Regions from separate parts of the Marinobacter sp. W-8 genome, predicted to be linked through region 2. Evidence: predicted binding sites of a transcription regulator. Region 2 holds the regulator's gene; the other holds the start of a gene.
What was found. The regulator FliA, encoded in region 2, starts transcription of late flagellar genes. The targets are predictions, from matches to a motif close to CTAAAGTTTNNNNNNNNNNNGCCGNTAA.
Positions count from the first base shown of each region.

Region 1: a site for FliA is predicted at 1,944-1,971, ahead of ACF8YQ_RS11250 (methyl-accepting chemotaxis protein). Genes of this name have one in related genera too.

Region 1 is NZ_CP172297.1:2,417,440-2,433,041, forward strand. It holds gene ACF8YQ_RS11245 (MBL fold metallo-hydrolase) at 1-262, shown strand, start outside; gene ACF8YQ_RS11250 (methyl-accepting chemotaxis protein) at 286-1,902, opposite strand; gene ACF8YQ_RS11255 (hypothetical protein) at 2,168-2,824, shown strand; gene ACF8YQ_RS11260 (L-threonylcarbamoyladenylate synthase) at 2,850-3,473, opposite strand; gene ACF8YQ_RS11265 (BolA family protein) at 3,470-3,826, opposite strand; gene ACF8YQ_RS11270 (DNA topoisomerase 3) at 3,972-6,140, shown strand; gene ACF8YQ_RS11275 (response regulator transcription factor) at 6,253-6,981, shown strand; gene ACF8YQ_RS11280 (FecR domain-containing protein) at 6,974-8,608, shown strand; gene ACF8YQ_RS11285 (CHASE2 domain-containing protein) at 8,630-11,194, shown strand; gene ACF8YQ_RS11290 (fibronectin type III domain-containing protein) at 11,209-11,634, opposite strand; tRNA gene ACF8YQ_RS11295 (tRNA-Met) at 11,936-12,012, opposite strand; gene rnhB (ribonuclease HII) at 12,082-12,765, opposite strand; gene lpxB (lipid-A-disaccharide synthase) at 12,765-13,943, opposite strand; gene lpxA (acyl-ACP--UDP-N-acetylglucosamine O-acyltransferase) at 13,962-14,753, opposite strand; gene fabZ (3-hydroxyacyl-ACP dehydratase FabZ) at 14,753-15,190, opposite strand; gene lpxD (UDP-3-O-(3-hydroxymyristoyl)glucosamine N-acyltransferase) at 15,202-15,602, opposite strand, start outside.
Region 2 is NZ_CP172297.1:1,281,456-1,297,057, reverse strand. It holds gene ACF8YQ_RS05945 (chemotaxis protein CheW) at 1-776, opposite strand, end outside; gene ACF8YQ_RS05940 (ParA family protein) at 769-1,566, opposite strand; gene motD (flagellar motor protein MotD) at 1,758-2,540, opposite strand; gene ACF8YQ_RS05930 (flagellar motor protein) at 2,560-3,300, opposite strand; gene ACF8YQ_RS05925 (chemotaxis response regulator protein-glutamate methylesterase) at 3,300-4,445, opposite strand; gene ACF8YQ_RS05920 (chemotaxis protein CheA) at 4,479-6,608, opposite strand; gene ACF8YQ_RS05915 (protein phosphatase CheZ) at 6,627-7,412, opposite strand; gene cheY (chemotaxis response regulator CheY) at 7,434-7,817, opposite strand; gene ACF8YQ_RS05905 (RNA polymerase sigma factor FliA) at 7,978-8,721, opposite strand; gene ACF8YQ_RS05900 (MinD/ParA family protein) at 8,754-9,566, opposite strand; gene flhF (flagellar biosynthesis protein FlhF) at 9,639-10,952, opposite strand; gene flhA (flagellar biosynthesis protein FlhA) at 11,008-13,182, opposite strand; gene upp (uracil phosphoribosyltransferase) at 13,406-14,044, shown strand; gene ACF8YQ_RS05880 (uracil-xanthine permease family protein) at 14,047-15,303, shown strand; gene flhB (flagellar biosynthesis protein FlhB) at 15,356-15,602, opposite strand, start outside.

The DNA.
Region 1 (15,602 bases), 1.1 Mb from region 2:
GCACACGCCGGGCCACACCCCTGGCCATGTGGTGTTTTTCCATCGAGGCTCAAAACTGGCCCAGGTGGGTGACGTGCTGTTCAATGGTTCCATTGGCCGCACGGATTTCCCGAAAGGCGATTACAACACCCTGATTCACTCCATCCGGGAAAAGCTGTTCCCTCTGGGGGATGACGTGAACTTCATCTGTGGCCACGGCCCCATCTCTACGTTCGGCCAGGAACGAGCCACCAATCCGTTTGTGTCTGATCACCGGGGCTGAACGCCCCGGTAAAATCGCACACTTCAGCCCTGGGACAGGCGGAACTGCTCGATGGTTTTGCGCAGGGTTTCCGCCATGGACAGCAGATCCCCTGCAATCCGCGCGGCCTCCTGAGCATCGCTGGAGGTCTGCTCAGCAGAGCGGCTGATTTCAATCACATTCTGATTGATGGAGTCCGACACTTCGCTCTGCTCGTTAGCCGCACTCTCCATTTCCTCATTCAGGCCCGTGATCTCACGCACCGCTGCAGCAATAGTTTGCAGCTCGGTTTCCACTTTCAGAATTGAATCCACCTGATGCTGAGCAAGTTCCGAGGCATGGCGCATGGTACCGACACAATCCACCACCTCTTTCTTCAGTCCTTCAATGGTTTGGCGAATTTCCTCAGTCGACGTTTGCGTGCGCGAGGCAAGCGCCCGGACTTCGTCTGCGACCACGGCAAATCCCCGGCCCTGCTCACCAGCTCTGGCCGCTTCAATCGCCGCGTTCAGGGCCAACAGGTTAGTCTGGTCGGCAATCTCGGAAATCAGCTCCAGCCGTGAGGCCATTTCCGTTGTCCGCTGATCCAGCTGCTCAATGCGCTGCGCACCGTTCTGGACTTCCGCATTCAGAGATTCAATACCCTGAACCGCATTTCGAGCCAGATGCTCTCCGGTTTCTGCCGACTTGGTGGTATCGGCCGATTTCCGTGCGGTAGTCACCGCGTTCTCACGAACCTGCACCGCGGAAGCGGCCATCTCGGTGGTGGCACTGGCCACCTGGTCGGTATTGTCTTTCTGGGCCAGCACTTCCTGCTCGGTGGTCTCTGCCTTACCGGCAATGGTGCGGGCCGCCGCTTCAACCTGTTCCGCGTTGTCCATCACCGTATGCATGCTGGCGCGGATCTTGGCGACCATCCGATTGAACGCACGAGAGACCGAGCCAATCTCATCGTTTCGGGTTACCTCCAGCTCTATGGAGAGATCCGAATTGCGGGAGATTTCATCCATTCGGTCGTGCAGCCGACGTAAGCGGGAAAACACCAGGCGCCCCAACACTACGGTAGTCAGTATGAAAATAACCACAAAGATCAGAATCTGGATACCGCCACTCACCATCAGCTGCTGCTGCAGGCGCGCGTCGCTCTCCGCCAAAGAATAGTCGACCCGAATAGCGCCAAGCACGTCCCCTTCCTGGGCCTGGTGACAGCCGAGGCAGTTCACGCCCTGATAGTTTTCGCTGGCAATAACCGGCTCGATCAACGTGTAGACACGACCCGCGTCGTTCTCCGAATAGTGCTCTACCCGTTCACCATCCAGCGCTTTCATGTCCAGCGGCTCACGGCGTTGTTCGGCAGCATTCCCAGCACCGTAAATGGCATTCAGCTGATCGCTGCGGATCACCCGAACATCCAGTACGTCCTCGGGAGCCATCACCTTCTCGCGCAGAACATCACGGTTATTAATGGTGCCCGTCACCATCATGGTGTTCAGGCCATCGAAAAAGGACTTTGCCAGACCATCCACGTATTTGTGGCTGTATTCTTCGAGGTGGGCTCGCTGGGACTGCGCGCTGTAAACAACCGTAAACACGAGAATGACGGTGAAAGCCGCAGCCAGAGCTGCCAGTAACAGGAAACGGATTGAGTATTGTTTTTTCATGTGACCCCGACAACGGAAGATGATCTGGACATCCAAGAGTAATGACGGCGAATTGGCGCATAACTTTATAGATATGCATCAATTTTTTTATGACGCAGATCATCCGGACGCGCCCGCTATGTCATTCCTTGCAATGTTTTACATTCGTCCCGGCACATTCAAACCCGAAGGCAAGGCAGGTTGGCCCGAAACCTGCAAGGCCTGATGCGACACGGGCTAATTCCGTGGTATCCGGCAGAGATTTTCCGTTTCAGGGGAGATAACCATGTCATTGCTGACATCACTGTTACAGGCCAGCACGCGCTTTCAGCAAGCCATGGACAACCGCGCGCCACGCACTGACGTACCCGCCGGTAAAACCAATGAAGGCGCCACCGCAAGCGAGCCCCAGAGCAGCACTGACGACCGCTTCACACCGTCCCAATGGCAGGATCGCAACCCCGCCAGCCAGAAAACCCGGCAATTGCCACTGACCCAGTACAAACAGACGGTAGCCCAGGATTTGTCCTACGTTCGCGAAACTCTGCGGCACAAACTTGCCGAATACAACGTACACCCGGCAACGGCGCTGAGCGTGAGCAAAAGCGAGCAAGGCAGCATTCAGCTGGACGGCAAAATTCCCGACCAGGTGCGGGATAGGATACAACAGGATCTCAACAACAACCGGGGATTTGGTGAGGCGTTAAGCCGCTTGAGCGTGACCGAACCCACCCTGCACTTTATGGATAATGCGCTCAAGCTTAATCAGGCTTATGGCGTGAATAATTCCCTGCTGGATTCACTGCTCAGCGAAAACCAGCAGTTCAATGGACTGCAAGATGTCATCCACCGCTATGACAGCCTTCGACGCACCGCCACACCCGCCGAGACGGGTGTCACAGCGCAGCAACGCTACGCCTTCAGCCTGAATACCCGGGCCTGAAGCCCGGGGGTAACTGCTAATCAGATCAAACCTGAAACGGGGCCGGATCACCCTTACCCACCCGCGTAACTTCAGGCACATCACCGGTAAAGTTGACCACCGTGGTAGCCTCCATACCGCAGAAGCCGCCATCAATAATCAGATCAAGCTCATGCCCGAGGGTCTCGCGAATATCGTAAGGATCGGTCAACGGCTCGGTTTCACCCGGCAGAATCAGGGTGCTGCTCATAATCGGCTCACCCAGCTCACCCAGCAATTCCCGAACAATCTCGTTGTCCGGAACCCGGATGCCGATAGACCGCCGTTTGGGATGCAGCAACCGGCGAGGCACCTCGCTGGTCGCGTCCAGAATGAAGGTGTAGGGGCCCGGCGTGAAATTCTTCAGTAACCGGTACTGGGTATTGTCTACCTTGGCATAAACCCCGATGTCTGACAGGTCACGACACACCAGGGTGAAGTTGTGCTTGTCGTCCAGGCGCCGAATCCGCTTGATACGGTCTGCCGCCTGCTTGTCGCCAAGGTGGCAGCCCAGGGCGTAACCTGAATCGGTGGGATACACAATCACCCCACCCTTGCGCAAAATCTCCACCGCCTGCTTGATCAGACGCTTTTGCGGTGTTTCCGGGTGAATCTGGAAAAACTGGCTCATCCATTAGCTCCTTGTTGAAGCTTCTTTTCCATTGCTGCATCACCTTTCGACCCGCCCATACAGTTGGGCGAAGCCGGGGATGCCTGACCACTGGCCGTCCACTCTTCCGGCGTATACAGATGCAATGCCAGAGCATGCACCGGCCCCGCCAGTTCATCCGCCAGAACCTTGTAGATCGCCTGATGACGCCGCACCTTCATCTGGCCCTCAAAATCCGCCGACACCAGCGTTACCTTGAAATGGGTTTCAGAATTGGGTGGCACCGAATGCATATGGCTCTCGTTTTCCACCGAAATCAGACTGGCATCAAAGCCATTGGCCAGCTTCTCCTCTATGCTTTTCTGTACTTTCATAACTCACTTACTCCGGACTTTAAGCATCAATGCACGGACCTGTTGTTTAACCAGTCTACTACAGTACGCCGCGGAACCCCGAAGCCCTTGACACAAAAGCCCCAAAGCGACACATTCCCCTGCCAGCAACCAACCCCAGATAGCCATGCACCTGTACATCGCCGAAAAGCCAAGCCTGGCCCGAGCCATTGCCGCCGCACTTCCCGGCCCCCACGAGAAAGGCCAGGGCTGGATACGCTGCGGCAAAGGACCGGATGCTGCCACGGTAAGCTGGTGTATAGGCCACCTGCTGGAGCCCGCCGAGCCGGCCCGCTATAACCCGGCCTGGAAAAAATGGCGCATTGAAGACCTGCCCATGTTCCCCGAACCCTGGCAACTGGTGCCCAAAGACAGCGTGCGCCTGCAATTCAAAGTGCTCGAAGCTCTGATTCGCAAGGCCGATCTCATTACCCACGCCGGTGATCCCGACCGTGAAGGCCAGCTACTGGTCGACGAAGTCCTGCGCTATCTCGGCACCAAGGCACCGGTAAAACGGATACTGATCAACGACCTTACCCCCAAGGCGGTAGCCCGCGCCATACAGACCCCCCGAGACAACCGGGAGTTCCGCCCACTGTCCCATTCTGCGCTGGCGAGACAGCGGGCCGACTGGCTCTATGGCATCAATCTCACCCGATTCTATACCCTCAGCTATCAAACCCGGGGCGAACAGGGCGTCTTCTCCGTGGGTCGGGTGCAAACTCCGGTGTTGGGCCTGGTGGTGGATCGAGACAACACCATCGAGCACTTCCAGCCCAGGCCCTGGTACCGGGTCGAAGCCACCTTCCAGGCCAGCGAGCCGGAGGCCGACCAGCGACCGTTCATTGCTCGCTGGTTACCCGGTGACGAATTTCAGGACCATCTGGATGAGGAAAACCGGCTGCTGGACAAGTCGGTGGCCGAGCAGATTGTCGCCGCCATCAGCGGTCGACCGGGCCGAATTACCGAGGCCCGGTTCCGCGACCGCCCGGAACCGCCGCCCTTGCCACTGTCGTTGTCTGCACTGCAGATCGAGGCCGGCCGTCTGTACCGGATGGGCGCCAAAGATGTGCTCGATACCGCCCAGAACTTGTATGAGCGCCACCAACTGATTACCTACCCAAGGTCAGACAGCCGCTACCTGCCAGAGGAGCATTTCGGTCACCGGGAGGCCGTGATTCGCGCCATCGCCCGTGTCGCACCGGATTTGTCCGGATTCTGCGAGACAACAGAGACAGACCGCCGCTCTGCCGCCTGGAATGACCAAAAAGTGGATGCCCACCACGCAATCATTCCCACAGTGCGGCCCGCACCAAACGGCAAGCTGTCTTCGGCCGAACAGAAAATCTACGATCTGATCAGTCGATTCTATCTGATGCAGTTTGCACCTGACGCCGTGCATCGGGAAGGCCGGCTGACGGTCGCGATTCAGGACTATCGCTTTCGCGCCACCGAGACAGCCGTGATCGAGCCAGGCTGGAAAACGCTGGAAATCCGCAAGCGGGAACCTGGGCAGGAGCCTGAAAAAGCACCATTGCCCAGACTGGACAAAGATGAACCGGTGCTTTGCAACGAGGCCCACGCCAGCGAGCGCAAAACCCAGCCGCCACAGTACTTCACCGATGCCACGCTGCTATCGGCCATGACCAATATTGCCCGCTTTGTCGCCGACAACGAGCTGAGAAAAACACTGCGTGAAACCGATGGCCTTGGCACCGAAGCGACTCGTGCAGCCATTATCGATACGCTGTTCCGGCGCGATTACCTGTTCCGGGAAAAACGCTTCATCCGCGCCACTGACAAGGGTAAAACCCTGATCGCGGCGCTACCGGAATCCATTCGTACGCCGGATCGCACCGCTGTCTGGGAGGCCACTCTCGAAGGCGTTCGCCGTGGTGAAGAGGACCCCAGAGCCTTTCTGGAGGCCCTCAAGAATGAAATCCGCGGATTCATGGCGCAAACGCCCGCTGCGAGTTTGGTGAATACAGAAACACCAGGCACCGCCATTCACTGCCCGAAATGCCGGGCGCCGATGGTTGAACGGGAAGGCAAGTTCGGGGCTTTTTTTGCCTGCACCCGATACCCCGCCTGCAAGGGCACCCGCCCCCTGGAGGACCATCAACCCGAGGACGGCACCAGCCAGAAACCGGTGCCTTGCCCGCATTGTTTGTCGCCACTGGTACGACGTAAAAGCAAAAAAGGCTGGTTCTGGGGCTGCAGCAATTTCCCCGGCTGCCGACAAACAGTTGATGACCACAACGGCCGGCCTTCGGTGGACTTACGGAATTCTACATAACGATACTGAACGGGAACTCATTTTTTGGGATAATCCCCGACACTGCAGGGTCTGACCAAGGGCTCTGCGCTACGGTATATAAACCAGGCAACACGATCGAGGGCCAGGCTTAATGCGCATTGCTCTGCTGGAAGACGAACACGAACAGGCGCAGCACATCCAGTCCATCCTTTCAGAGAAAGGACATCACTGTGACAGCTTTCCGACCGGCCAATCGTTTCTCGGTGCCGTTTTGCACCGCAGTTATGATCTGATTATTCTGGACTGGCAGATTCCGGACATGACCGGAATCGAGGTACTGGAGAACATCCGGGCACAGCTTAACTGGCCCGTACCCGCCATTTTCCTGACCCAGCGTGACAGTGAAACCGACATCGTTCGCGCCCTGGATGCCGGCGCCGACGACTATATTGCCAAACCGGCACGGGCGGCTGAACTGGTCGCCCGCATCAATGCACTGGCCCGGCGCAGCAATCCGGAAAGTGAAAAGGAAGTGCTGGTCTACGGGCCCTTTGAGATCAATACCAACCAGCGCATTATCCTCCTGCATGGCGAGCCACTCACGCTCACCGACAAGGACTTCGACCTGACGCTGTTCCTGTTCCAGAACCAGGGCCGCCTGCTCACCCGGGAGATGCTGCTGGAGCGGGTATGGGGATTAACCAGGGACATCAACACCCGCACGGTGGATACTCATATGAGCCGCCTTCGCAGAAGGCTCGGGCTCAACCCTGAAAACGGATTTCGTATCAAGACCATCTACCAGCGTGGCTATCGGCTCGAAGCCATCAAGCCCGGTGACGCAAACGAAATTCGGAACGATGACACTGCAAATGCCTGACGCTCTGAGCAAGCACCTGAAGATCCTGACCTTCCTTGCACTGGTGGTCATGGTGCCAGCGACCACCGTTGCGGAGCTGTCAATCGCACGGGGGTCGGCGGTATCTGGCAGCCAGCAACGGGACAATGCCCCGGAGTGGGTTTATACCCTGCGTCAGGGAGATACGGTGGCGAGCGTAACCCAGACACTGCTATCCGAGCAGGCCACACGCCAACGACTGCTGCAGCACAATGGTCTGGCCAGCAACGCGGAACTTGGCACCGGGGATACCCTGCGCATTCCAGTAAACTGGCTTAAAAAACAACCCGAACCGGCCCGGGTGATCGCGGTCATCGGCAACGTGCAACACATCTCCGGCATGGATGGGCGAAAACTCCCGCTGTCCGAAGATTCGATCGTCCGGGTTGGAGACGAAATACTCTCAGGAGCCGGATCAGCAACCATTGAACTGGCCGACGGCTCGGAACTTCGGATCTCCCCCAACTCCCGCCTCATGTTCAATCGGCTCACCCAATATGGCAAATCCGGCATGGTCGACACCCGGCTTCGCCTGCAACGAGGTGAGGTTCACACCCGGGTTCGCCCGGTCATTGAAGGCGGGGCCCGCTTCGAAATCGAGACGCCCTCCGCTGTCGCCGCCGTCCGGGGTACGGTGTTTGCCATGCAAGCCAGCAGCAACGGCAGCAGCGTGCAGGTTACCGAAGGCGTGGTGGACTTCGGCCAGCCAAGCAACACCCGTCGCATTCCAGCCGGCTATGGCGCGAGCGTCTCCACCGCCAACGGAGGCGCGCTGAATATTCGACAGCTTCCGCCGGCGCCAACCATGAATCCTTTGCCATCGGTACTCACGCAGCTTCCGGCCGAACTGACCTGGCAGGCAGGCGGTTACCCGGCCTACCGGCTGGACATTTTTGACCAGGCATCCGGCACCTGGGTGCAGAGCCGGGATATAGCCGGAACCCGTTTCGACATCGCCCAACTCGACAACGGCCGCTACGAAATCCAACTCGCCGCGGTTGATCAGCGCGGTATCGCCGGAATGCCCGGCACCGCCGAACTTGAGGTAGACCTCCAGGCCAGAAAGCCCGACCTCACCGCTCCGGCCGATGGCGAGAGCGTGAATGACGACATGCCGGAGTTCCGCTGGCAGCTCAATGGCGCCAACGAAGTTGCCCGGGTGGAGATCGCCGAGGATGACAGTTTCCGGCAACTGATCACAACCAGCGAGTGGGCGCCGGAAAGCCAGGCGCTTCCTTCCCGCCCCCTGAGCCCCGGCCAGTATTACTGGCGCGTGGTTACGGAGGCAGGAGGCAGCTCTGTTGCTACCTCCGAACCACGCAAGATCGTGGTTAACGGTACCCTGCCTCCGGTTCGGATTATCAGCGTGAACTATCTGGACAGCCAGGTTCGGGTGTTCTGGGAAAACATCGACACCGCCACGGATTACCGTCTGCAACTGGCTGAAGAGCCGGCGTTTCGCAATATCATCAAGGAAGCCGATATCGCCGATACCACTGCGGCCTTGCGCCTGATTCCCGGAAGAAGGTATTTTGTCCGCGTCAAAGCGCTTTCTGACGGCCCTCTTGCCAGTCGCTGGGGCCCGGGCAGGGAGCTGTATCTCGACTAACCTTCTACGACAAAAAGGCCGATGCGAAGGGACTGGTTACCGATAACAACAACACCGTGGTCCTTGGGCCTGCTACTCGTCACCACCCTGCTACTGATTCAGACAACGGAGCTGCCGAGTCGAATCAATGACTGGATGTATGACAGGGCGATCACAACCTGGCCAGCGCCCATGGATGATTCGGTGGCCATCATTGCCATTGATGAGTTCAGCCTGGAACAGGTTGGCCGATGGCCCTGGGACCGAAGTCTTCATGCCTCGCTGATCGACACCTTGCGGCAAGCGGGCGCAGAAACCATTGTACTCGACATCCTGTTTCCGGAAGCCGGGCCGGGCGATGAGGAACTGGCTAGCGCCATGGCCCGCCATGGCAACGTTGTTCTGCCAGCCTATCTTACCGCTCCAACCCGGGAGCGGCTGATCAGTGAACAACTCCCCACACCCAGCCTGGCAGGTGTCGCAGGGGCGATCGGGCATGCCCATATCGAGCTGGACACTGATGGCGTCGCCCGCGGGCTCTATCTGTACAACGGCCTTGCCGGCCGGTTATGGCCGACCCTGTCACTCGCAGCTCACTTGCCAATGTCGAATCAGATGCAGGCGCAATTGCCGAACTACATCAACGTCCGGGAGGATTATCGGCTGGTGCCCCTGGCAGGCGGGGCCGGCACCTTACCCACCTACTCCTACGCGAGCGTGCTTAGCCACCCGCCCTCACCGCAGGAGTTTGCCGGCAAAACCGTCCTGGTCGGCGCTACCGCCGCGGGGTTTGGCGACATACTGCCCACGCCGTTTTCCGGTCTGAGCCGGCCAATGTCCGGGGTGGAATTCCATGCCAATGTCTATTCCGCGAGCAAGCAGAATATACTGATCGTGCCGGCGGAGCCCTGGGCCGCACCCGCACTGAACCTGCTCGTACTGTTGTTGTTAGCTCTGCTTCTGCCTCGCCTGCGCCCTGCTGCCACCCTGCTGGCATGTGCGACCATTGCCGCAGGACTGGTAGCCGGTTATGTATTGCTGCTGATTGGGGCACGGGTTCAGCTGTCCGTAGCCAACGCCCTGATGCTGCCGATGGCCGCCATGCCCATCGCCAGCGCACTCCGGCTCGCCATGACCAATCGCTTTCTCAACCGGCAACTGGACGAAATGGCCAGAACGCCACGACTGTCCCTGCCAGAGCCTTCAAACCGACATCCACAACAATTGCTGACTCACTTGCGGGCGCTGCTCCACCCACCCGGATGGCTGTTGGCAGAGCAGGATGACTTGCTGGAAGTACAGGAAATGACCCTTGCCCAGGCCCCACCCACGGAGACGCCAGGACGATGGGAACACCAGCAGAACCAAAGCTGGATAACACTGATTCGTGGCGGCACCAGCTACCTGCTCGGCCTGACTCTGCCGAACGACCTCAGTCGGGAGGTCATCCAGCGCTATCTGAACCAGCTGGAGCTGGAGCCCCATGCAGACAGTGAACGCCAGAAGGGGCCCCGGGAAAACATTTCGGCCCGGATCGAGAAAGTGCGCATTGCCACCCAGAAGCTAGCAGAAATGCAGGCGTTTATTCGCCACAGCTTCGAGCACATGCCCGATGGCATCATCGTGACCGATGAATTAGGCGTTATACGGTTTACCAACCGTCACATTGAAGACTGGTTTTGCGAGCCTATGCCAAGCCTCAGCGGCATGCCCCTGGCCACCCTCCTTGATGGCCACGACCCCCGGGACTTGCCGCCCTGGTTCGAAACCATTTCAGAGGCGCTGACCCTGAGACAAAGCCGAACCGTAGACCTGACATTGAACGGTAAAGATTTTCTCATCCACCTGGCACCTTTTGCCCTGCAAAACAGTCGCCAGTTTGGCATTATTGCCAACATCTCAGACATCTCCGAACTTCGGGAGCAGCAACGGCAGCATCGTGAGGCGATCGACTTCATCTCACACGATGTTCGCTCACCTCTGGTCTCTCAGCTGGCCCTGATTGAACAACTGAAACGGGATCCCAGCCATATTGACGCCAACCAACTCGACCAGTTGGGGCGGCTGGCGCGGCGTAGCTATCATCTGGCCGAAGAGTTTGTGCAGCTGGCTCGCGCCGAGCAACTGACCGAAACCCGGTTCTACGAATGCGAATTTCTGGCGATTGTTGAGAACGCTCGGGACAGTGTGTGCGAGCAGGCCCAGGAAAAAGGCATTTCGATCGTGCTGAACGGTACCGAAGACCTCTGGCTGAAAGGCAACGCCGAACTTCTGGAACGGGCCGTCATCAACCTTTTGACCAACGCCGTGCAATACAGCCCCCCGGACTCCGCAGTCAGCGTTCACGTCTATCAGGCAGCGCATCTGGCCTGTCTGGCCATATCAGACGAGGGCTATGGGATTGATCCGGAGGAGCTGCCGTTACTGTTCGACCGCTATCATCGACAGAAGCGCAGCGAGATAGCCGGAGCGCATGGGACCGGCCTGGGGCTTTCATTCGTTAAAACGGTGGTGGAAAAACACCGAGGCGAGATCAGCGTAGACTCACGGCCGGGCGAAGGCACCACTTTCACCCTGAAGCTACCAATCGCAGACCCGATGTTCTGAACCGGCATGCCTGCTCAAGACTGGATGGTCTTGCTGACCGGCTCAGAAGGCTCACTCAGAAGACCGGCAGTGTCCTGAACCTGAATCGTGAAATACCAGGTACCAGCGTCAAGGTTATCGACCACATAGGACATCTCTGCCTCACCACTGGCACCATCTACGGTGATCTCTCTGGACAGATCGTCAGCATCCTGCCCATAGCGAATCACGTATCTGTCCAGTTCTCCCATCGCGATCGACTCACCGTTCACACGAGTCATAGGCGCAGACCAGCTTAATACAGCTGAGCGCTCTGCAGCCGGCTGAGCACTGCCAACACTACTTCCGGTATCGGGTAGGCTGCCAGATTGAGTGGCGGATTCACTACCGCCGGAACCACCGCCGCCGCAACCCGCGAGCACCATCCCTACCAACAACGCGGCAATCCATGCCTTTGACATATAAATGACGCGTTTCACGGTTATGAACCACCATATTTCCGTCGATTTTGTGAAATTCTATAAAATCGGCGCGAATGATGATGCGATAAACGTCATTTTTATAGATAAAAAATCGTCATTTTTCCGTCATCATAATGCAAGACGGAAATCGCAAAGAATTGAGGGGACACCGGCGCATCGCAGAGAAGCGGAAACAAAAAAGGCAGACCAGTAAAACTGGCCTGCCTTGCAAGAAACAGGGTCAGAATAAAACACTGGCCCCGGAAATGAGAAAAGCCAGCAAAAGCTGGCTTTTCTGGATTGGTAGCGGGGGCTGGATTCGAACCAACGACCTTCGGGTTATGAGCCCGACGAGCTACCAGACTGCTCCACCCCGCATCAAACTGTTTGTTAACCGGGTTACCCCTGTCAACGTGGCGCGTATACTACCGCCGGCCCCGCACCCTGTCAATCCATATTTTCAAATAAATCGGCAGGATAGTTTAGCTCCTGCACAGGCGCGGAGGATCCTCCATAAACCCCGACGGTATCCAGCGCCACCTGTACCGGCCTAAAGGATCGGCGATGCTCCGGAGTCACCCCAAGGCGATTGAGCGCCTCGAGATGCACAGGCGTAGGGTACCCTTTGTGCTGGGCAAGACCGAAACCCGGAAACCGGACATCCAGTTCCTCCATCTCCCGATCCCGCGTTACCTTTGCCAAAATGGAGGCAGCGCTGATTGCCTCAACCCGACTATCACCTTTGATCACGGGCTCGGAAGACCAGCGCCACTTCGGGCACCGGTTCCCGTCCACAAGAACATACTCCGGGGCTATCGAGAGCCCTTCAACAGCCCGCTTCATGGCCAGCATGGTCGCCTGGTAGATGTTCAGCTCGTCGATTTCCCTGGCCTCACATCGACCCAGACTCCAGGCCGCCGCGTTCTCCAGGATATCGTCGTACAAGCGCAGGCGCTTCTTCTCGGTGAGTTTTTTGGAATCCGCCAGCCCGGGGATAGGCCGCGCTGGATCAAGAATCACAGCGGCCGTCACAACCGCTCCGATGAGCGGGCCGCGCCCCACTTCATCCACACCGGCCAGCAGCGAGCCGCGATAGGAACATTCAAAAGGAGGTAATGCCTTGGCCGCCATCAGCTTCGGGACTCCAGCAGCTCAGACACCGCTTCCGCCGCACGTTCGTCGGCGCCCTGGCGCAGCGTCTGGTGCAACTCCAGAAACGCCTGATGCAGCCTGTCGCGCTCCTGTTCGTTTTCCAGCCTTTCCAGAACCGCCGCCCCCAACTTCTCCGGCGTTGCGTCGTCCTGTAACAACTCGGGCACCAGTTGCTCCTGGGCCAGCAAATTAGGAAGCGCCACCCAGGGAACCTTGACCAATCTGGACAGTATCTTGTAACTGAAATCGCTGAGCCGGTAACCTACCACCATCGGTTTTTTCAGTAACATCGCCTCCAGTGTCGCGGTACCCGACGCCAGCAGCACCACATCGCTGGCAGCCATCACCTCCCTCGACCGACCACGAACCAGCGTGACCGGCAAGCTCACCTCCAGGGATTCAACCAGCTCACGCACCTGCCGCTCACGATCCCGATTGACGCAGGGAATAACCAGCTGCAGATCCGGGCGACGTGCCTGGAGCCAACGGGACGCTTCGAGAAACAGAGTGCCGAGGCGCTCAACCTCACCACCCCGACTACCCGGCAACACCGCCAGCACAGGTTTATCTGTCTCCAGACCAAGACTTTTCCGCGCAGCCAGAGTATCCGGTTCCAGCGCTATCCTGTCGGCCAGAGGGTGCCCCACAAAAGACACCGGCACATGATGCTCCTCATAAAAACGGGCTTCAAAGGGAAACAACGTCAGCATAAGGTCGACAGACTTGGCAATCTTGAAGATACGCTTCTGGCGCCAGGCCCAAACTGAAGGGCTTACGTAGTGTACCGACGGGATGCCCGCTTCCCGGCATCGACGCTCGATGGCCAATGTGAAGTCCGGCGAATCGATTCCAATCACAACATCCGGAGGGGTAGTAAACAGATAATCCAGCAAGCGCGCACGGATACTGAACAGCTCGCGGATTCGCCCGAGCACTTCCACCAGGCCCATCACGGAAAGCCGTTCCATTGGCACCAGCGAGTGAAAGCCTTCTGCAATCATTTCATCACCGCCGATGCCGACAAAACGAGCCTTCGGGTAACGCTTTCTTAGCGCACGAATCAGTCCGGCACCGAGAATATCTCCCGATGCCTCGCCGGCAATGATGGCGATGGTTCGCCCTGAGAATGTGGCCGAATTGGCCTGTCGATGTGTCACCAGCAGCCTCCGGCTGGCTTAACGGATGATGCCGCGATCCGCTCCCTTGAGCGAGTCAATCAGCGGAAGAACCTCAGGAACATCGGCAAAGTTGCGCTCCAGCTCTTCGATGGCCTGCTCGGTCGTCAGGCCCTGGCGATAAACCACTTTGTAGGCTCTGCGGAGACTCAGGAGCGTATCCTTGGCAAAACCACGTCGCTTCAGCCCTTCCACATTCATACCGTGAGGCTGGGCAGACTGGCCGCTCGCCATGACATAGGCGGGAATATCCTTGAGCACGATACTGCCACCGGCCGCCATGCTGTGGGGCCCGATATGGCAGAACTGATGCACCATGGTACCGCCGCCCAGAATGGCATGATCTCCTACCGATACATGCCCTGCCAGCGTGGCACAATTGGCCAGAATGGTATGGTTGCCGACAATACAGTCGTGGGCCACGTGCACATAAGCCATCAGCAAATTACCATTACCGATCCTGGTCTCACCCCGGTCCTGAATGGTGCCACGATGAATAGTGCAATTCTCGCGGATAACATTGTCATCACCAATGACCAGCGTGGTCGGCTCACCAGCGTATTTCTTGTCCTGGCATTCTTCGCCGATGCTGGAAAACTGGAAGATTCGGTTGTTGCGGCCAATTACCGTCGGCCCCTTGATGACCACGTGAGAGAGAATCTCGGTGCCTTCACCAATCTCCACCCCCGGACCAATATAGCTCCAGGGGCCAACCGTCACGTTATCCGCCAGTTTGGCTGACGGGTCCACAATCGCTTGAGGATGGACACCCGACCAGTCATTTGTCGCCATCAAACTTCTCTCTCAGCGGTAAGTATTTCTGCCACGCATACCACCTCGCCATCAACGAGGGCACGGCAATCAAACTTCCAGATACCGCGCTTGCCAGAGATAAACTCAGACTCCATATCCAAGCGGTCACCCGGTAAAACGGGGCGCTTGAAACGCGCTTTACTGGATCCAGCCAGATATTGTACCACGCCGTCCGACGGTTTCCGTTCCACAGTCACAAAACCAAGAATCCCCGACAATTGCGCCATGGCTTCAATAATCAGGACACCCGGCATAATCGGATTGTCCGGAAAATGACCGGTAAAAAAGGGCTCATTGAACGATACATTCTTGTACCCCTTGATCGACTTCCCTTTTTCGACCTCAGTCACCCGATCCACCAGCAAAAAGGGGTAACGGTGCGGCAGGTACTCCAGAATTTCATCGATGTGCATCATCTTGATTGGCCTCAGCCCTCTAATTTCTTTTCCAGTTCTTTGATCCGTCGCGCCAGAGCATCCAGTTGACGAAAACGGACGGCATTTTTCCGCCATTGGCGATTGGTATCCGCACTGGTGCCGGAGGAGTAGACCCCCGATTCACGAATATCACCGGTTACCAGGGTCATGCCCGTGAGGTGAACCTGGTCAGCTATTTCAAGGTGACCAGCCACGCCAGAGGCGCCACCAAACACGCAGTGATTGCCAATCCGGGTGCTACCTGCAATTCCGACTTTGGCCGCCATTGCGCTGTGATCACCAATCTGTACGTTGTGGGCAATCTGAATCAGATTGTCCAGCTTCACGCCGTTACCTATTGTGGTGTCGTCCAGGGCGCCACGGTCTATGGTGGTATTGGCACCAACCTCCA
Region 2 (15,602 bases):
TAACTCAGATCCAGATGGTGTTCACGCTCTGCCCGCACCAGCAGATGCGCCATGGTGCGCACATCGATCAACGCACACATGTGGTCAACCACGGTGCCCGCCAGCCAGGGGCGCTTGCTGCGCGCTGTGCGCCAGCGCACTTCATCCGGCCGCAGCGTGAAAGACTGGGCCACATCGTCACAGGCCAGCCCCCACTCACTGTCATCCAGCCGGATCACAAACCGATAATTGTCCCGGGCACCAGCCGGTACCCGGCCAGCCATAATCCACTCGGCGGTGTCCACAACCCGCAGGTTGTGGTCCCGATCCGGCCGTATCCCCATGTACCACCGGGGACTGCCAGGAATTGGCCGGATCTCTTCTTCAATACGATGGATGGCGCCCAACAGAACCAGCGGCACCGCCAACTGCAGCCCGGCCACCGTAAAAATCAGGCACTCGAACGGCTCTTCCGACCAGTCCGGGCGCGCCGGTGGCACCTCGCCATCGTTGCCCGGGGCCGTGACCGGCGCCTCCGTCTGAACCGGCTCCGGCGCTTTCTGTTCCACCACAGGTGCCTGAACGATTGGGCGAGGACGGGCTCTGGTGACAGGCTTTGCTTCGGTTTTTACCGGTTTCGGCGGCTCCGGTTCCGGTTGCGCCACTAACGGCTCCGGCTCAGGCTGTATCTGTTCTTCCTGCAACGCAGTGCTGGTGGCGGTATGCAGCAATTCATCCAGATAACTGGCAATGGCCGCTTCCGACGCAGCCAGTTGCGTCATTTTTCTGTCAGCCATGCTGACGCTCCTTCACGGAACCGGTTCGCTTCAGGAGGTCGTCCAACAAATGATCGTAGGCCCGGACACCGTGGGTTTCCGCATCCAGTTGCGAGGGAATAACCCCGGCCTGGCTGGCATCCCGGAATTTGGTATCAACCGGTACGGCGAAACGCCAGAGGGTATCCTGATAGGTCTTGCGCAACAGATTAAGGCTCTTGACCGAAGCCTGGGTCCGGCGATCATAGAGTGTGGGAACGATCATGTACGGTAATTCGTTCTTCTGGGAGCGCATGATCATTTGCAGGGTGTGCAGCATTCGTTCCAGGCCTTTGATGGCCAGAAACTCGGTCTGTACCGGAATCACCAGGTACTGGGCAGCGGCCAGTGCATTCACCATGAGCACGCCCAGTGACGGCGTGTTGTCGAGAATCACGTAGTCAAAATCATCCCACAACTGGGCCAGGGCACGGGAGACAATCAGCCCCATACCCTCAACGCCAATCATCCGACGCTCCAGGGTGGCCAGTGCAGTACTGGCAGGCAGCAGCGACAGCCCGGGGCAACCGGTATCGGTGATCAGTTGCGCCGGCAGGCCTTCAGGAACCTTGCCCTGATGCTGAAACAGGTCAAATACGCTGTGGGCGATGGTATCCGGGTCATAACCAAACCAGCTGGTCAGCGATCCGTGCGGATCCAGATCAACCACCAGCACACGCTTGCCACGTTGGGCCAGCAGTCCGCCCAGGGCGACCACAGAGGTTGTCTTCCCCACTCCACCTTTTTGATTGGCTACAGCCCAGATACGCACGTTATGTTCTCCGGTAACGGCTCAGCTTGGCGTCATGCGCCGGCCTCTGTTCAACTTATCGGCAAGGATACGGGTAACTTGAAAGCCGAATCGATGGTTTTACGGCAACCCCTTGCCGATTCGGACGATGAACAACAGGTAATACAGGAAGTGTGCCAGCTCAGCCATACGCATCTGCCACCTGCAGGTGATCAGCGCACCGCCCCCCGGATGCTTGCATCCCGGGAGATCAGCAGAACCACCCGGCGGTTACGCCGCCGGCCCTCCTCGGTGTCGTTGCGGGCCACGGGCTGGTATTGACCATAACCCACCGCTGCCAGGCGCTCTGGCTCAATGCCCTCCATCATCAACATCCGGGCGACAGCCGCTGCACGGGCGGTCGAAAGTTCCCAGTTGGACGGAAAGCGGCTGGTACGAATGGGTTGGTTATCGGTAAAGCCTTCCACCTTGACCGCATTGTCGCGGTTGCGCAGTACACTGGCGATCTTTTCAATGACTTCAAAAGAGTCGTAATGGGGCTCAGCATCACCACTGCCAAAGAGCATGCTGTTCGGCAGATTGAGTTCAATCCACTCGCTGCTGGTTTCCAGACTCACCACCCCCTGATTGATCAATTCGTCGAATTCCATGGCAAGCTGGTTGGCCATGGTTCGCAAAGCCTCGGTGCGACCCTCGGCATCCAGTTCCGGATTACGGGGCGCCTCGGTAACCGGCGGCTGAATGACATCTTCATGCTGTTGTTGCTGCGCCCGGACCGGCTGGCCGCCCACGGTGACCGGTTGCAATGAGCGCTGCGGGGCGTTAAAGACACCGGTGAAGGTTTCCGACAGCACCTTGTACTTGCCCTCATTCACGGACGATACCGAGTACATCACCACGAAAAAGGCAAACAGAAGCGTGATGAAATCCGCGTAGGAAATCAGCCAGCGTTCCTTGTTGTGGAGATCATCCTGGGGTGGTCTGCGACGGCGCATAGGAAGCCCTGGCCCGGAATTACTGCAGGAAGCCCCGCAGTCTCAATTCGATGGATTTCGGGTTTTCGCCCTCGGCAATGGCGATAATGCCATCGATCATCATGTCCTCATAACGGGTGCGTTCCTTGATGATGCCCCGCAATTTATTGGCCACCGGAAAGAACAACAGGTTGGCCAGGGCAACGCCGTAGATGGTCGCCACAAAGGCCGTGGCGATGCCGCCACCCAGTGATTGGGGATCTTCCAGATTGGTCATGACCTGAATCAGGCCCATCACCGCGCCAATAATACCGATCGTGGGGGAATACCCACCCATGGCCTCATAGACTCTAGCCGACTCCAGATCGCGCTGCTCCCGGGTTTCCAGGTCGACTTCCATGATACTGCGAATGGACTCGGGCTCGGCACCATCAACCAGCAACTGCAGCCCTTTCCGGGCAAACGGCTCGGGCTCTCTCTCCGCAAGCCCTTCCAGGCCCAGCAGGCCCTGTTTGCGGGCTTTGACGCTCCAGTCGATGACCTTGCCAATGCCATCTTCCAGCGAGATGTAGGGCGGAATAAACACCCAGCGAACCTGACCGAAGGCACGCTTGAGCATCGGCCAGGAGGTTTGCAGGATGGTCGCCGCCAGAGTTCCGCCCACCACGATCAACCCGGCCGGGCCGTTGAACAGCGAACTGACAGCGCCTCCTTCCAGCAGATTGCCACCCAGGATGGCCACGAACGCCAGGATGATTCCAAGCAGGCTCAGAATATCCATCAGCTCACACCTTCAACCAGCCGCGCGCCAATATCCTCCAGCGCCAGAATCTCGTCGCTCAGTCCGGCTTTGGCCACAGCCATCGGCATGCCATAGATGACGGAGGATTTCTCATCCTGGGACCAGATCACGGAACCGGACTGCTTCATCATCCTGCAGCCTTCCTTTCCGTCGGAACCCATACCAGTGAGGATCAGACCCAGGGTTTTGCCTGGGAAGCTCCTGGCCAGAGAGCCGAAGGTAACATCCACACAGGGTTTGTAATTCAAGCGGTCATCGCCCGGAAGAATCCGCACTTTCGCCTGCCCGCCGCGACTTTCAATCATCATCTGCTTGCCACCGGGCGCCAGCAGGGCCAGCCCCGGACGAAGCACGTCGCCGTCCTCGGCCTGGCGCACCTCAATGCGACACAACTTGTTGAGCCGCTCGGCAAAGGCCGGAGTGAAACTGGCGGGCATGTGCTGAACCAGCACAATAGGCGCGGGAAACGAAGCCGGTAACGCCGTGAGCACCTTTTGCAGTGCAACGGGGCCACCGGTGGAAGTACCGATGGCTACCACACTGTAGTGCCTGGCAGCCGTTTTTCTGGCGGGTTTACGAACCGGCTCGGAGGCCGCAGGGTCTTTACGGGGTTCCGTCGTTACCGGGCGGTGCAGGCGCGAACCGGCGCGCTCGGATGGTTCACGGCGAGGTTCCGCAGCCGGTGCCGCCGGCCTCGGGGCCACAGGCGCCGATCGGGCACCCGGGCGACTACCGGCCACATCCAGAATACGCTGGATAAGGATTTTCTGAAGTTGACTGGTGTCCCTGGCAATTTCCTCGAAGTTCTTGGGCAGGAAATCCACTGCCCCGGCTTCCAGGGCATCCAGGGTAACGCGGGCACCTTCATAGGTCAGGGACGAGAACATCAAAACCGGGGTGGGATGTTTGCGCATGATCTCGCGCACGGCAGAGATGCCGTCCATCACCGGCATCTCGTAATCCATGGTGATCACATCGGGGCGCAGTTTTTCTGCCAGCTCGACACCTTCCCGCCCGTTGGTGGCGGCGCCTACCACTTTAATCTGGCCCGAGGCCGTCAGGATTTCCGTCAGCCGTTTGCGAAAAAAGCCCGAATCATCCACGACCAGGACAGAAACTGTCATCCATTTCTCCTACACAATCCCGGAAATTCCTGCTCAGCCGTAGTGCTGCAGGAGGCTCGGCACATCAATAATCAGGGCGATACGGCCATCACCGGTGATGGTGGCGCCGGCCATTCCTGGCGTCCCCTGTAGGGCCCGGCCCAAAGGTTTGATCACCACCTCTTCCTGGCCAATCAGCTGATCAACGACAAAGCCGACCTGTTTGGTGCCCATGGCCACAATCACCACGTGCGCATTCTCCGGCTCGGCCTGACCTGCCGCACCGTGCACCAGCCAGCGCTTGATATGGAACAATGGGAACACTTTGTCCCGCACGACAATGCACTCTTTGCCGTCGACAATATTGGTCTTGGTCAGGTCCAGGTGGAAAATCTCCACCACATTCACCAGCGGCAGCGCGAAAGACTGGTCACCGAGCATGATCATCAGCGTTGGCATAATGGCCAGGGTCAGCGGCACCTTGATGATAATGCTGGTGCCCTTGCCCTGCTCGGACATGATATTGATCTGTCCATTGAGCTGGCCGATCTTGGTTTTCACCACATCCATGCCGACCCCCCGACCAGAGACATCGGAAATCTGGTCCTTGGTGGAGAAACCGGCCGCAAAAATCAGATTGAAGCATTCGTTATCGGTAAGGCGGTCTGCCGCATCCTGATCGTACAGGCCCTTCTCGACCGCCTTGCGGCGCAGGACATCAGGATTCATACCGGCGCCGTCGTCGACAATGGACAGCAGAATATGGTCGCCTTCCTGCTCCGCCGACAGAGTCACGGTTCCAGCGCGAGGTTTGCCGGCCTTTTCCCGTACGTCCGGTGCCTCGACACCATGATCCACGGAATTTCTCACCAGGTGCACTAGGGGATCGGCCAGAGCTTCAACCAGGTTTTTATCCAGGTCGGTTTCCTCACCGTGCATGACCAGATTCACTTCTTTCTTCAGACTGCGGGCCAGGTCGCGCACCACTCTGGGGAAACGGCCGAAAACTTTCTTGATCGGCTGCATCCGTGTTTGCATGACGGCAGCCTGCAGATCCGTGGTCACCACATCGAGATTGGCCACTGCCTTGTGCATGTGTTCGTCTTCGCTTTCGGAACCCAGACGCTGCAGGCGGTTACGCACCAGCACCAGTTCGCCCACCATGTTCATGATGTCGTCCAGGCGCTTGGTATCAACCCGAACCGTGGTTTCGCCCGCTGGTGCGGCCTCACGGGCAGGTGCAGGCGCAGGGGTCGGCTTGGCAGCGGCCTTGCTCTCGGCTTTGGCTTCCGCTTTCTTTGGTTCCGGGGCTGGTTCGGCCTTGCTTGATGGAGCCGGCGCAGGCTTGGGCTCACCTGCGGCAGCCCCCGCGCTTGGGCCTGCCCCCTTGCCATGCAGTTCGTCCAGCAGGTTCTCGAATTCGTCGTCGGAAATCAGATCGGCGTCACCGGATGATTTCTCCGAGCCACCGCTGGTGTCGATATCTGCCTTGGGCGCTTCATCTTCCGCAGGCGCGCCGGCAAACTGGCCCTTGCCGTGGAGTTGATCCAGCAGGGCCTCAAATTCATCGTCGGTAATCTCATCACTGTCTGAGCCGCCGGCGGATTCTGCCGGGGTGCTCACCTGCTCGTTGCCGACCGGTTTCTGGCCATCGGATTTTTCATCCGCCAACGCGTCCAGCAGCTGCTCGAACTCTTCGTCAGTGATATCGCCCTGATCCCCTTGCTGTCCGACATCCGCAGACGACGGCTCCTGTGCCGGGGTTGGTGCTTCCACCGCCGGTGCATCCTCGGACTCGGGTTTGGCGAGTGCATCCAGAGCTTCAATCAGTTCGTCCGGCGCGGGCGTCGGTTCTTCCCGGTTGCGGACTTCTTCGAACATGGCATTAACGTTGTCCAGCGCCTCCAGCACCACGTCCATCAGGTCCGGTGTTACCTTGCGCTTGTGATTCCGGAGAATATCAAACACGTTCTCCGCAGAGTGGCAGCAATTAACCAGTGCCTCCAGCTGAAGGAAGCCTGCGCCCCCTTTCACGGTATGGAAGCCACGGAAAATGGCGTTCAGCAGATCGCTGTCATCGGGATGCTGCTCCAGATCCACCAGCTGCTCCGACAACTTTTCGAGTATCTCGCCGGCTTCTACCAGGAAGTCCTGCAGGATCTCTTCATCAGCATCTAACGCCATGCGTCACCCTCTTTATTATCAGAATCCGAGACTGGACAGCAGATCGTCCACATCGTCCTGTCCCGAAACTACATCTTCCCGCTCATCGGCCTTGATCTGGGGCCCTACCCCTTTTTCGGCCGATTCTTCTTTTTCTTCAATCTGATGCACTGTGCCGGTCAGTTGATCAACGTGGCTGGCCATCACCACCAGACCAAGAAGGTTGTCTTCCACCTCTTTCACCAACGCGGTGACCTTCTGGATAACCTGACCGGTAAGATCCTGAAAATCCTGAGCTAGAAGGATTTCCGACAGGTTCTGGTACAGACTGTCGGAGTCTGTCGTCAGGCCAGCGAAGAACTTGTCGATGCGACCGTAAAGCTCCCGAAACTCCGCAGGCTCCATTTCACGACGGCGCAGACGCTGCCACTCATCCCGCAGGGCAACCGCTTCATCCCGCATGGCGTGAGCCACCGGCATGCTTTCCTCAACCAGATCCATGGTGCGGTTCGCCGCCTGGCTGGTCATCTGAACCACATAGGCCAGACGGTCAGAAGCGTCGCTCATCTTCGACAGCACTTCTTTCTGCTCGGCATTACGCGGGTCTATCTGGAAGTTCCGGATTGCCTCATGGAGGCTGCGGGTCAGTCGCCCCACTTCCCGGTACAGACTCTGATCGCGAACCTCGCTCAGTTCATTGATCAGGGTCATCGCCTTGGCATAATTCCCGGCGTTTACATTCTCAGCCAGGTCGGAGGCCTGCTTTTGAAGTTTCTCCGCCACCTCCGGATCAAGGCCCTGATGGTTCTGTTTGGTATCACTCATGGCGAGCCATCCGACCTCTGGTTACTGGATTCGTTCGAAGATTTTCTCGATCTTTTCCTTGAGCACAGCTGCCGTAAAAGGCTTGACCACATATCCGTTCACCCCGGCCTGAGCCGCGGCCACGATCTGGTCCCGCTTGGCCTCTGCCGTTACCATCAGAACCGGCAGGTTCTTCAGGTTTTCATCAGCACGGACAGCCTTCAGAAGGTCAAAGCCCGACATGCCGGGCATGTTCCAGTCAGTCACCAGGAAGTCATACTTGCCGCTTCGGAGCATGGGCAACGCGGTGTTGCCATCGTCTGCTTCATCCGTATTGGTGAAGCCGAGATCTCGCAGCAGGTTTTTGATGATGCGTCGCATTGTGGAGAAGTCATCCACAATGAGAATTTTCATGTTCTTGTCCAATGGGACCTCCAGTCAGTAACACCCGGAATTCATTCAGCCTTTTGGAAGTCTAGCAGGCTGCTACCTTAAGCGCTTATTGTGTGGTGTTTGCGCACGTTGTAAAGCATCGTTTACCAAAAGCTACACAGCTTGCTGAAAGCGAAACACAGCACCTGGCCGATCAGTCGTTGTCACCATCCCGCCACTCGGCCAACCGGCTGCGAAGTCTCAACGCCGCCTGGCTGTGAATCTGGCTTACCCGGCTCTCACTGACCCCAAGCACCGCACCGATTTCCTTGAGGTTGAGCTCCTCCTGGTAATACAGGCTCAATACCAGTTTTTCACGCTCAGGCAACTGCTCAATGGCGTCTGCGAGACTTCGCTGGAAAGCGCCTGAAGCAATACCGTCCAGCGGATTATCACTCGCTTCTGCTTCTTCTATCGGCAGCTCGCCGGATTCATTGAGTTCATCAAGACTAAAAAGTCTACCGCTGTTAGCGTCGGCGAGTGAGGCATGATACTCGTCCAGACCAATGCCAAGCTCTTCCGCTACTTCGGCATCCTGGGCCTCGCGCCCGGTACGATCTTCCACCTGTTTGATAGCACTGGCGATTCGCCGGGCGTTGCGATGCACTGAGCGAGGCACCCAGTCGCCTTTGCGGATCTCATCCACCATGGCGCCGCGGATGCGAATCCCTGCGTAGGTTTCAAAGGTGGCACCTTTGCCGGAAGAATAGCGCTGCGCGGCCTCCAGAAGGCCAACCATACCAGCCTGCATAAGGTCTTCCAGCTGCACTGATGGCGGCAGCCGGGCCATGAGATGAAGGGCGATTTTCTTGACCAGCGGCGCATGCTCTTCGATCAGGGCTGAAGGGCTCCTGGCGCCGGCCTGATGGTAAATTCCCAGATTTTTCGCCAATGTCATGTATCCGGTTTTCTTGTAGGACTGGATTCAGATCAGACTTCGACGAGCCGCTCCACGAAGAATTCGAGATGCCCCCTGGGAGAGGACGGCAAAGGCCAGCTATCCACTTTTTCGGCCAGAGCCCGGATAGCCAGCGAGGCTTTCGCCCTCGGATAGGCATCCAATACCGCTTTCTGTCTTTGGACGGCTTTCTTGACGGCCTCGTCGTAAGGCACGATACCTACATATTGTAGTGCCACATCCAGAAAACGCTCGGTGACCCGGGTCAGTTTTTCAAACAGATGGCGGCCTTCCTGCTCATTGCGGACCTGGTTTGCCAGGATACGGAAGCGGTTGGTGCCATAATCCCGGTTCATCAGTTTGATCAGCGCGTAGGCATCGGTAATGGAAGTAGGTTCGTCGCAGACCACCAGCAGAAGTTCCTGCGAGGCCCTGAGGAAGCTGACCACCGATTCAGAAATACCTGCGGCGGTATCCACAATCAGGACGTCAATCTGGTCGCCCAGCTCACTGAAAGCGTTGATCAGGCCGGCATGTTCCATGGCGCTGAGCTGGGTCATACGCTGGGTGCCGGAGGATGCCGGTACAATCTTGATACCACCAGGACCATTCACCAGCACGTCTTTCAGATCACAATCGCCGCTGAGTACGTCTTGCAGATTTCGATTAGCGGTAATGCCGAGCAACACATCGATGTTGGCGAGCCCGAGATCCGCGTCCAGCAAGACAACCCGGCGCCCCTTCTGGGCCAGGGCGATACCGAGATTGACCGAAACATTGCTCTTGCCGACACCGCCCTTGCCGCCGGAAACCGCAATCACCTGAACCGGATGTGGTCTGCTCATACTGTTATCAGTCTCTTACTACGTTCTTGTACGGGCACGCGTGCCGGTGTTTTATTGTGCCGCCAACGAGGCTCAGGCACCTTCGGCGACTGCCTGCGCGCTCTGCACGGCCTTGAGCCTTTCTACGCCCAAACGCACCAGCGGGATAGCCTCCGCCCTCTGGAGATCTTCCGGTATCTTCTGGCCATCGGTGTACCAGGCCACCGGCAAGCTGGTCTCCATAACGAATCCGAGCGCTTCGCCCAGGGTCAGGGCTTCATCAATCTTGGTCATGATGCAGCCTGCAAGGTTTGCCATCTTATAGCAATGCCACACGGATTTCATGATACGTGGCTGACTGGTCGCGGAGACCACCAGATGTGTACGGATATTGTGATCGCTGCGAGCCAACTCCGCCAGTTGTTCCTGGTAACCACGGTCGGCACTGGTCAGGCCGGCAGTGTCAATCAGTACCAGATGTCGATCCGACAGTTCATCAAGAATGTCATCCAGGGAATGGCTCTCATCCACCACCCGCACGGGCACATTCAGGATGCGGCCGAACACAAACAGCTGCTCATGAGCGGCCACACGGTAGCGGTCGGTGGTCACCAGAGCCAACGAATCCGGGCCATGCTCCAGCACGTAGCGAGCCGCCAGTTTGCCAATGGTGGTGGTTTTGCCAGACCCGGTCGGCCCGACCAGGGCATAGATTCCCCCGGCATCAAGCCAGTCTTCGCGACCGGTACGAACGCCGGTCGCCAGCATTTTCAGCGACTGCTTCCAGCCATCTTCCAGGCGCCCTGCCCGGTGCCGCCGGGACAGAGAGCCGGCCAGCTCCGCGCCCAAACCGAACTCCTGCAGCCGTTCGGCCAAGCGTTGCTGAACTGCGCTGTTACCGGCCAGCGTGGCAGTCGCAGCCTTACCACTGACCAGATCACGCAGAGAGCTGATTTCGGCACGCATACTGGCCAGTTCATCGGCATAGCCACCGGCGCCAGATTCGCTACCCGCAACTGGCTTTGTCAGCGTTTCAACACTGGGACGTGACGCCGGAAAACCGGCCGTCTCGAAAGACAAGGACGACGCCACGCCACCTGAGGCGCCACTTCCTGCGCGCTTTTCCCGAACCTCACGAATGCGACTGCGGGACCGGTTCAGCTCCTCTTCCAGCCGACGATGCTGCTCAGCCTGCATCTCTGCCAGGCGGGAGCCGTTGGTGGCTTCAACCGCTCTTTCACCCAGACGCTGGCGCGCCATGTTTTCGTCGTAGTCGAGTGCCGTCACGATCTCAACACCACCATCAACCCGGCGGTTAGACAGAATAACGGCATCCGGCCCCATTTCGTGGCTTACCTGCTTCAGGGCCTCAGCCATGGACTGCGCAAAAAACCGTTTTACTTTCATGCTGTTTCATCCTCCCACCGGCAAGCACTCTGGCTTTCCGCGATGCTCCGTCGGTTTATTGACCCACAGAAGCGACTATCGTGATCTGTTTGTTATCCGGGATTTCCTGGTAAGAAAGCACATGCAAACGCTCTACCCCGTAGCTGGCAAACTTCGCCAGTACTGGCCGCAAGGGCCCTGAAACCAGCAGGATGGCGGGCTTGCCGAGCATTTCCTGGCGCTGCACGCTGTCCTGAAGGGATCGTTGCAGCTTTTCCACCATGTTGGGCTCAAGCACCAGACCAATGTCATCCTGACCGCCGGATTGTTGACTCTGCTGTACAGACTTCAGCAATAACTGTTCCAGGTCTGGATCCAACGTGATAACCGGGATTTCGGCGTCGTTGCCACAAATACTCTGAACAATCATCCGGCGCAGCGCCTGGCGGGCTACCGTGGTCAATACTTTCGGGTCCTGACTCTTCGGATGCACGTTCACGATGGCCTCAGCAATGGAGCGCATATCCCGCACCGGCACTTCTTCTTTCAACAGGTTCTGCAACACTTTCAACAGGATGCTGATGGAAATGGTGGTCGGCACCAGTTCCTCCGCCAGCTTGGGCGAAATCTTCTCCAGCTGGTCCAGCCACTTCTGGGCTTCCTCGTGACCGATCAATTCATGAGCGTGTTTCTGCAGGATCTGGTTCAGATGTGTCGCCACCACGGTGCTCGCATCCACCACGGTGTAACCCAGCGTCTGGGCCTGGTCTTTCCTGTCGGATTCAATCCAGATGGCGTCCAGGCCGAACGCTGGATCCTTGCCGGCAATACCTTCCACCTTGCCGAACACCTGCCCCGGATCAATGGCCAGCTCCCGCTCCGGGTGGATCTCGGCCTCGGCAATGGTCACGCCCATCAGGGTAATCCGGTAGACGTTCGGCATCAGATCCAGGTTGTCGCGAATGTGCACCGAGGGCATGAGGAAGCCCAGATCCTGCGAAAGCTTCTTACGAACCCCTTTGATCCGACTGAGCAATTGTCCACCCTGGGATTTGTCTACCAGCGGAATCAGGCGGTAGCCCACTTCCAGCCCGACAATGTCCACCGTGGCCACGTCATCCCATCCGAGCTCGCGGGTTTCCCCCGGCGCCGGCAGTGCCTGCCCCTCGCCACCCGGACGATCCGGAGAAATTTCCGCACCCTGCCGGGCAGCACCACCGGCCATGCCGCCGCGGCCAACAAAACCACCTTCATCCTCAACCGTTTGCTGCTGTTTCTTCCAGATAAACCAGGCTGCACCAGCGGCCAGCAAACCAAGGCCGAGAAACGCGATGTGGGGCATCCCCGGAATCAGACCCAACAGGATCAGGATACCAGCAGCAATGCCCAGCGCCTTGGGTGCACTGAACATCTGCTGAATGATCTGACCGCCCATATCCTGGCTGGAGGTAACCCGGGTAACCATGATGGCGGCAGACGTGGAGAGCAACAGCGAAGGAATCTGGGCAACCAGACCGTCACCGATGGTCAGCAGCGCATAACGCTCCATCGCCAGACCAAAATCCAGACCATGCTGCATCATTCCGATAGCCACACCACCGACGATGTTGATGGCCAGAATCAGCAACCCGGCAACGGCATCGCCTTTCACGAACTTCGAGGCACCGTCCATGGAGCCGTAAAAATCGGCTTCCTGGGCAATTTCCGAGCGACGTGACTTGGCCTCGTCCTGGTTGATCAGGCCGGCGTTCAAATCCGCGTCAATCGCCATCTGCTTGCCGGGCATGGCATCCAGGGTAAAGCGGGCACTGACTTCAGACACCCGGCCAGCACCTTTGGTGACAACCAGGAAGTTGATGATCATAAGGATGGCAAAGACCACGAGACCGACGGCATAGTTACCACCAATCAGGACTTCACCAAAAGACTCGATCACCTTACCGGCGGCATCGCCACCCTCATGGCCGTTCAGCAATACAATCCGGGTGGACGCCACGTTCAGGCCCAGGCGCAACAGGGTGGCCACCAGCAACACCGTGGGGAAGGAAGCAAATTCCATCGGCCGCATGGCGTACACACAAACCAGCAGAATGACGATGGACAGGGTGATATTAAAGGTGAAGAACACATCCAGCAGGAACGCCGGCATTGGCAGAATCATCATGCCAAGCAGCCCCATCAGCATCAGGGGGATGCCGAGGTTCCCCCGCGTCAGGGATTTGACGTTGTTAAGGACTAGCGCTCTGTCCATGCCGGGTCTGTCTCCACGTATCTGTGCCTGCGGGCATTTTCCGGGTCGAAAATCTGACACCAGGGGTCGCTTTCCGGGTGGTATCGCAAGAACCGTACCAGCCCTTGCAAAATTTGACGTCTGCGCACCGTTCAACGCCTGACGCAGCGGCCCAGATACGGTATCCTTTCGCCATTTGCACTATCCCGATTCAAGCCAGAAACCCGAACACACAGGTGACCCCATGCCGATCCACGAAGTGAAGCACCCTCTGATCCGCCACAAGCTCGGCCTCATGCGCCGCGCCGACATCAGTACCAAAAACTTCCGAGAGCTGGCACAGGAAGTTGGCGCGCTGCTGACCTACGAGGCCACCAAAGACTTCAACCTGCAGGAAAAAACCATTGAAGGCTGGGCCGGCCCGGTCTCCGTGGAGCAGATTCACGGCAAGAAGGTAACCATTGTACCGATCCTCCGAGCCGGTCTGGGCATGCTGGACGGCGTTCTGAGCCTGATTCCGGTGGCCCGGGTGAGTGTGGTTGGCCAGATCCGCAACGAAGACACCCTCGAAGCAGAAACCTACCTGGAGAAACTGGTAGGCGAGCTGGATCAGCGCATGGCCCTGATCATTGATCCGATGCTGGCCACCGGCGGCTCCATGATTTCTACCATCGATCTGCTCAAGAAAGCCGGCAGCACCGAAATCCGGGCGCTGGTTCTGGTGGCCGCCCCGGAGGGCGTGGAAAAGGTTCTGGAGAAACACCCGGACGTGTCCATCTACACCGCGTCGGTGGATGAGCGCCTGAACGAGAAAGGCTACATTCTGCCGGGGCTGGGCGATGCCGGCGACAAAATCTTCGGCACCAAGCAGAAGGACGTCTGAGCATGCAGGACCATAACAACGATCCGGTCTGGAAACAGGCCATTGCCGGCTCCCAGATGCTGCTGGTGGCCTTTGGCGCCCTGGTGCTGATGCCACTGATTACCGGCCTGGATCCCAACGTCGCCTTGTTCACTGCCGGCCTGGGCACCCTGATCTTTCACATTGTCACCGGTGGCCAGATCCCGATCTTCCTGGCATCATCGTTCGCGTTCATCGCGCCGGTGCTGGCCTCCAAAGGCCGCTTTGGCCTGGAAGAAACCCTCGGTGGCCTGATGGCCGCAGGCATTCTGTATATCATCCTGTCCGGGGCGGTTCGTCTGCGCGGCACCGGTTTCATTACCCGGCTGTTGCCTCCAGTGGTGATTGCACCGGTCATCATGACCATCGGCCTGGGGTTGGCTCCGGTAGCAGTGTTTATGGCTACAGGCAAAACCGGTGACGGCCAGACCCAGCTGGTGCCCTATAACACCGCCATCTGGATTGCCATGATCTCCCTGGCCGTGACCATCATCATGTCGGTCTGGGCCAAGGGCATTTTCCGGCTGATCCCGATCATGTTCGGCGTCCTCGTGGGGTACGTTCTCTCCGCCATCATGGGCATTGTTGACACCACTCCCATCCAGCAGGCTGAGTGGCTGGCGATGCCAAACTTCGTAGCACCGGCGTTCAGCTGGGGCGCTATCCTGTTCATGATTCCGGTCGCCATTGCACCGGCCATCGAACACATCGGCGACGTTCTGGCCATCGGCAACGTTACCCGCAAGAACTACCTGGAAAAACCGGGCCTGCACCGTACCCTGCTGGGTGATGGCCTGGCCACCAGCGCTGCTTCGCTGCTTGGCGGCCCGCCCAACACCACCTATTCCGAAGTGACCGGTGCGGTGATGCTGACAAAGAACTTCAACCCGAAAGTCATGTGGTGGGCGGCGTTGGTTGCCATTGTTCTGGCGTTTGTCGGCAAGTTCGGCGCCGCGCTGCAGACCATTCCGGTGCCGGTCATGGGCGGCATCCTCTGCCTGTTGTTCGGTTCAATCGCAGTGGTGGGTTTGAACACCCTGATCCGCCACCAGGTGGATCTGTCCCAGTCCCGTAATCTGGTGATCGTGGGCGTGACCCTGGTCTTTGGTATCGGCAACATGGCGCTGGGCCAGCTGGAAGGCATCGCCCTATGCGCGGTAGTTGCCATCATCCTTAACCTGATCCTGCCGGGCGAACGTGAAGCCTGGGGCAAACGGATTCACCAGCACGAATCCAGCTGACCCCGCGGAAAGCAATATCCTGCCTCTATTCCGATCCCCGGAATAGAGGGCTTCAGATATCGCGCCGCATATCGGGCGGAATCGGGAAGTCCGGCATGCCGGGCTTCGGCCCCCGGCCCTTGCGGAACTGACGCAGCTGGAAGACGTAGGCCAGCACCTGAGCAATGGCCATGTACAGGCCGTCCGGAATCTCTTCACCAATATCGGTATTGTGATACACCGCCCGTGTCAGTGGCGGTGTTCGCAGGACCTCGACCTTGTTCTCCCTGGCAATTTCCATAATCTTGAAGGCCACCTCG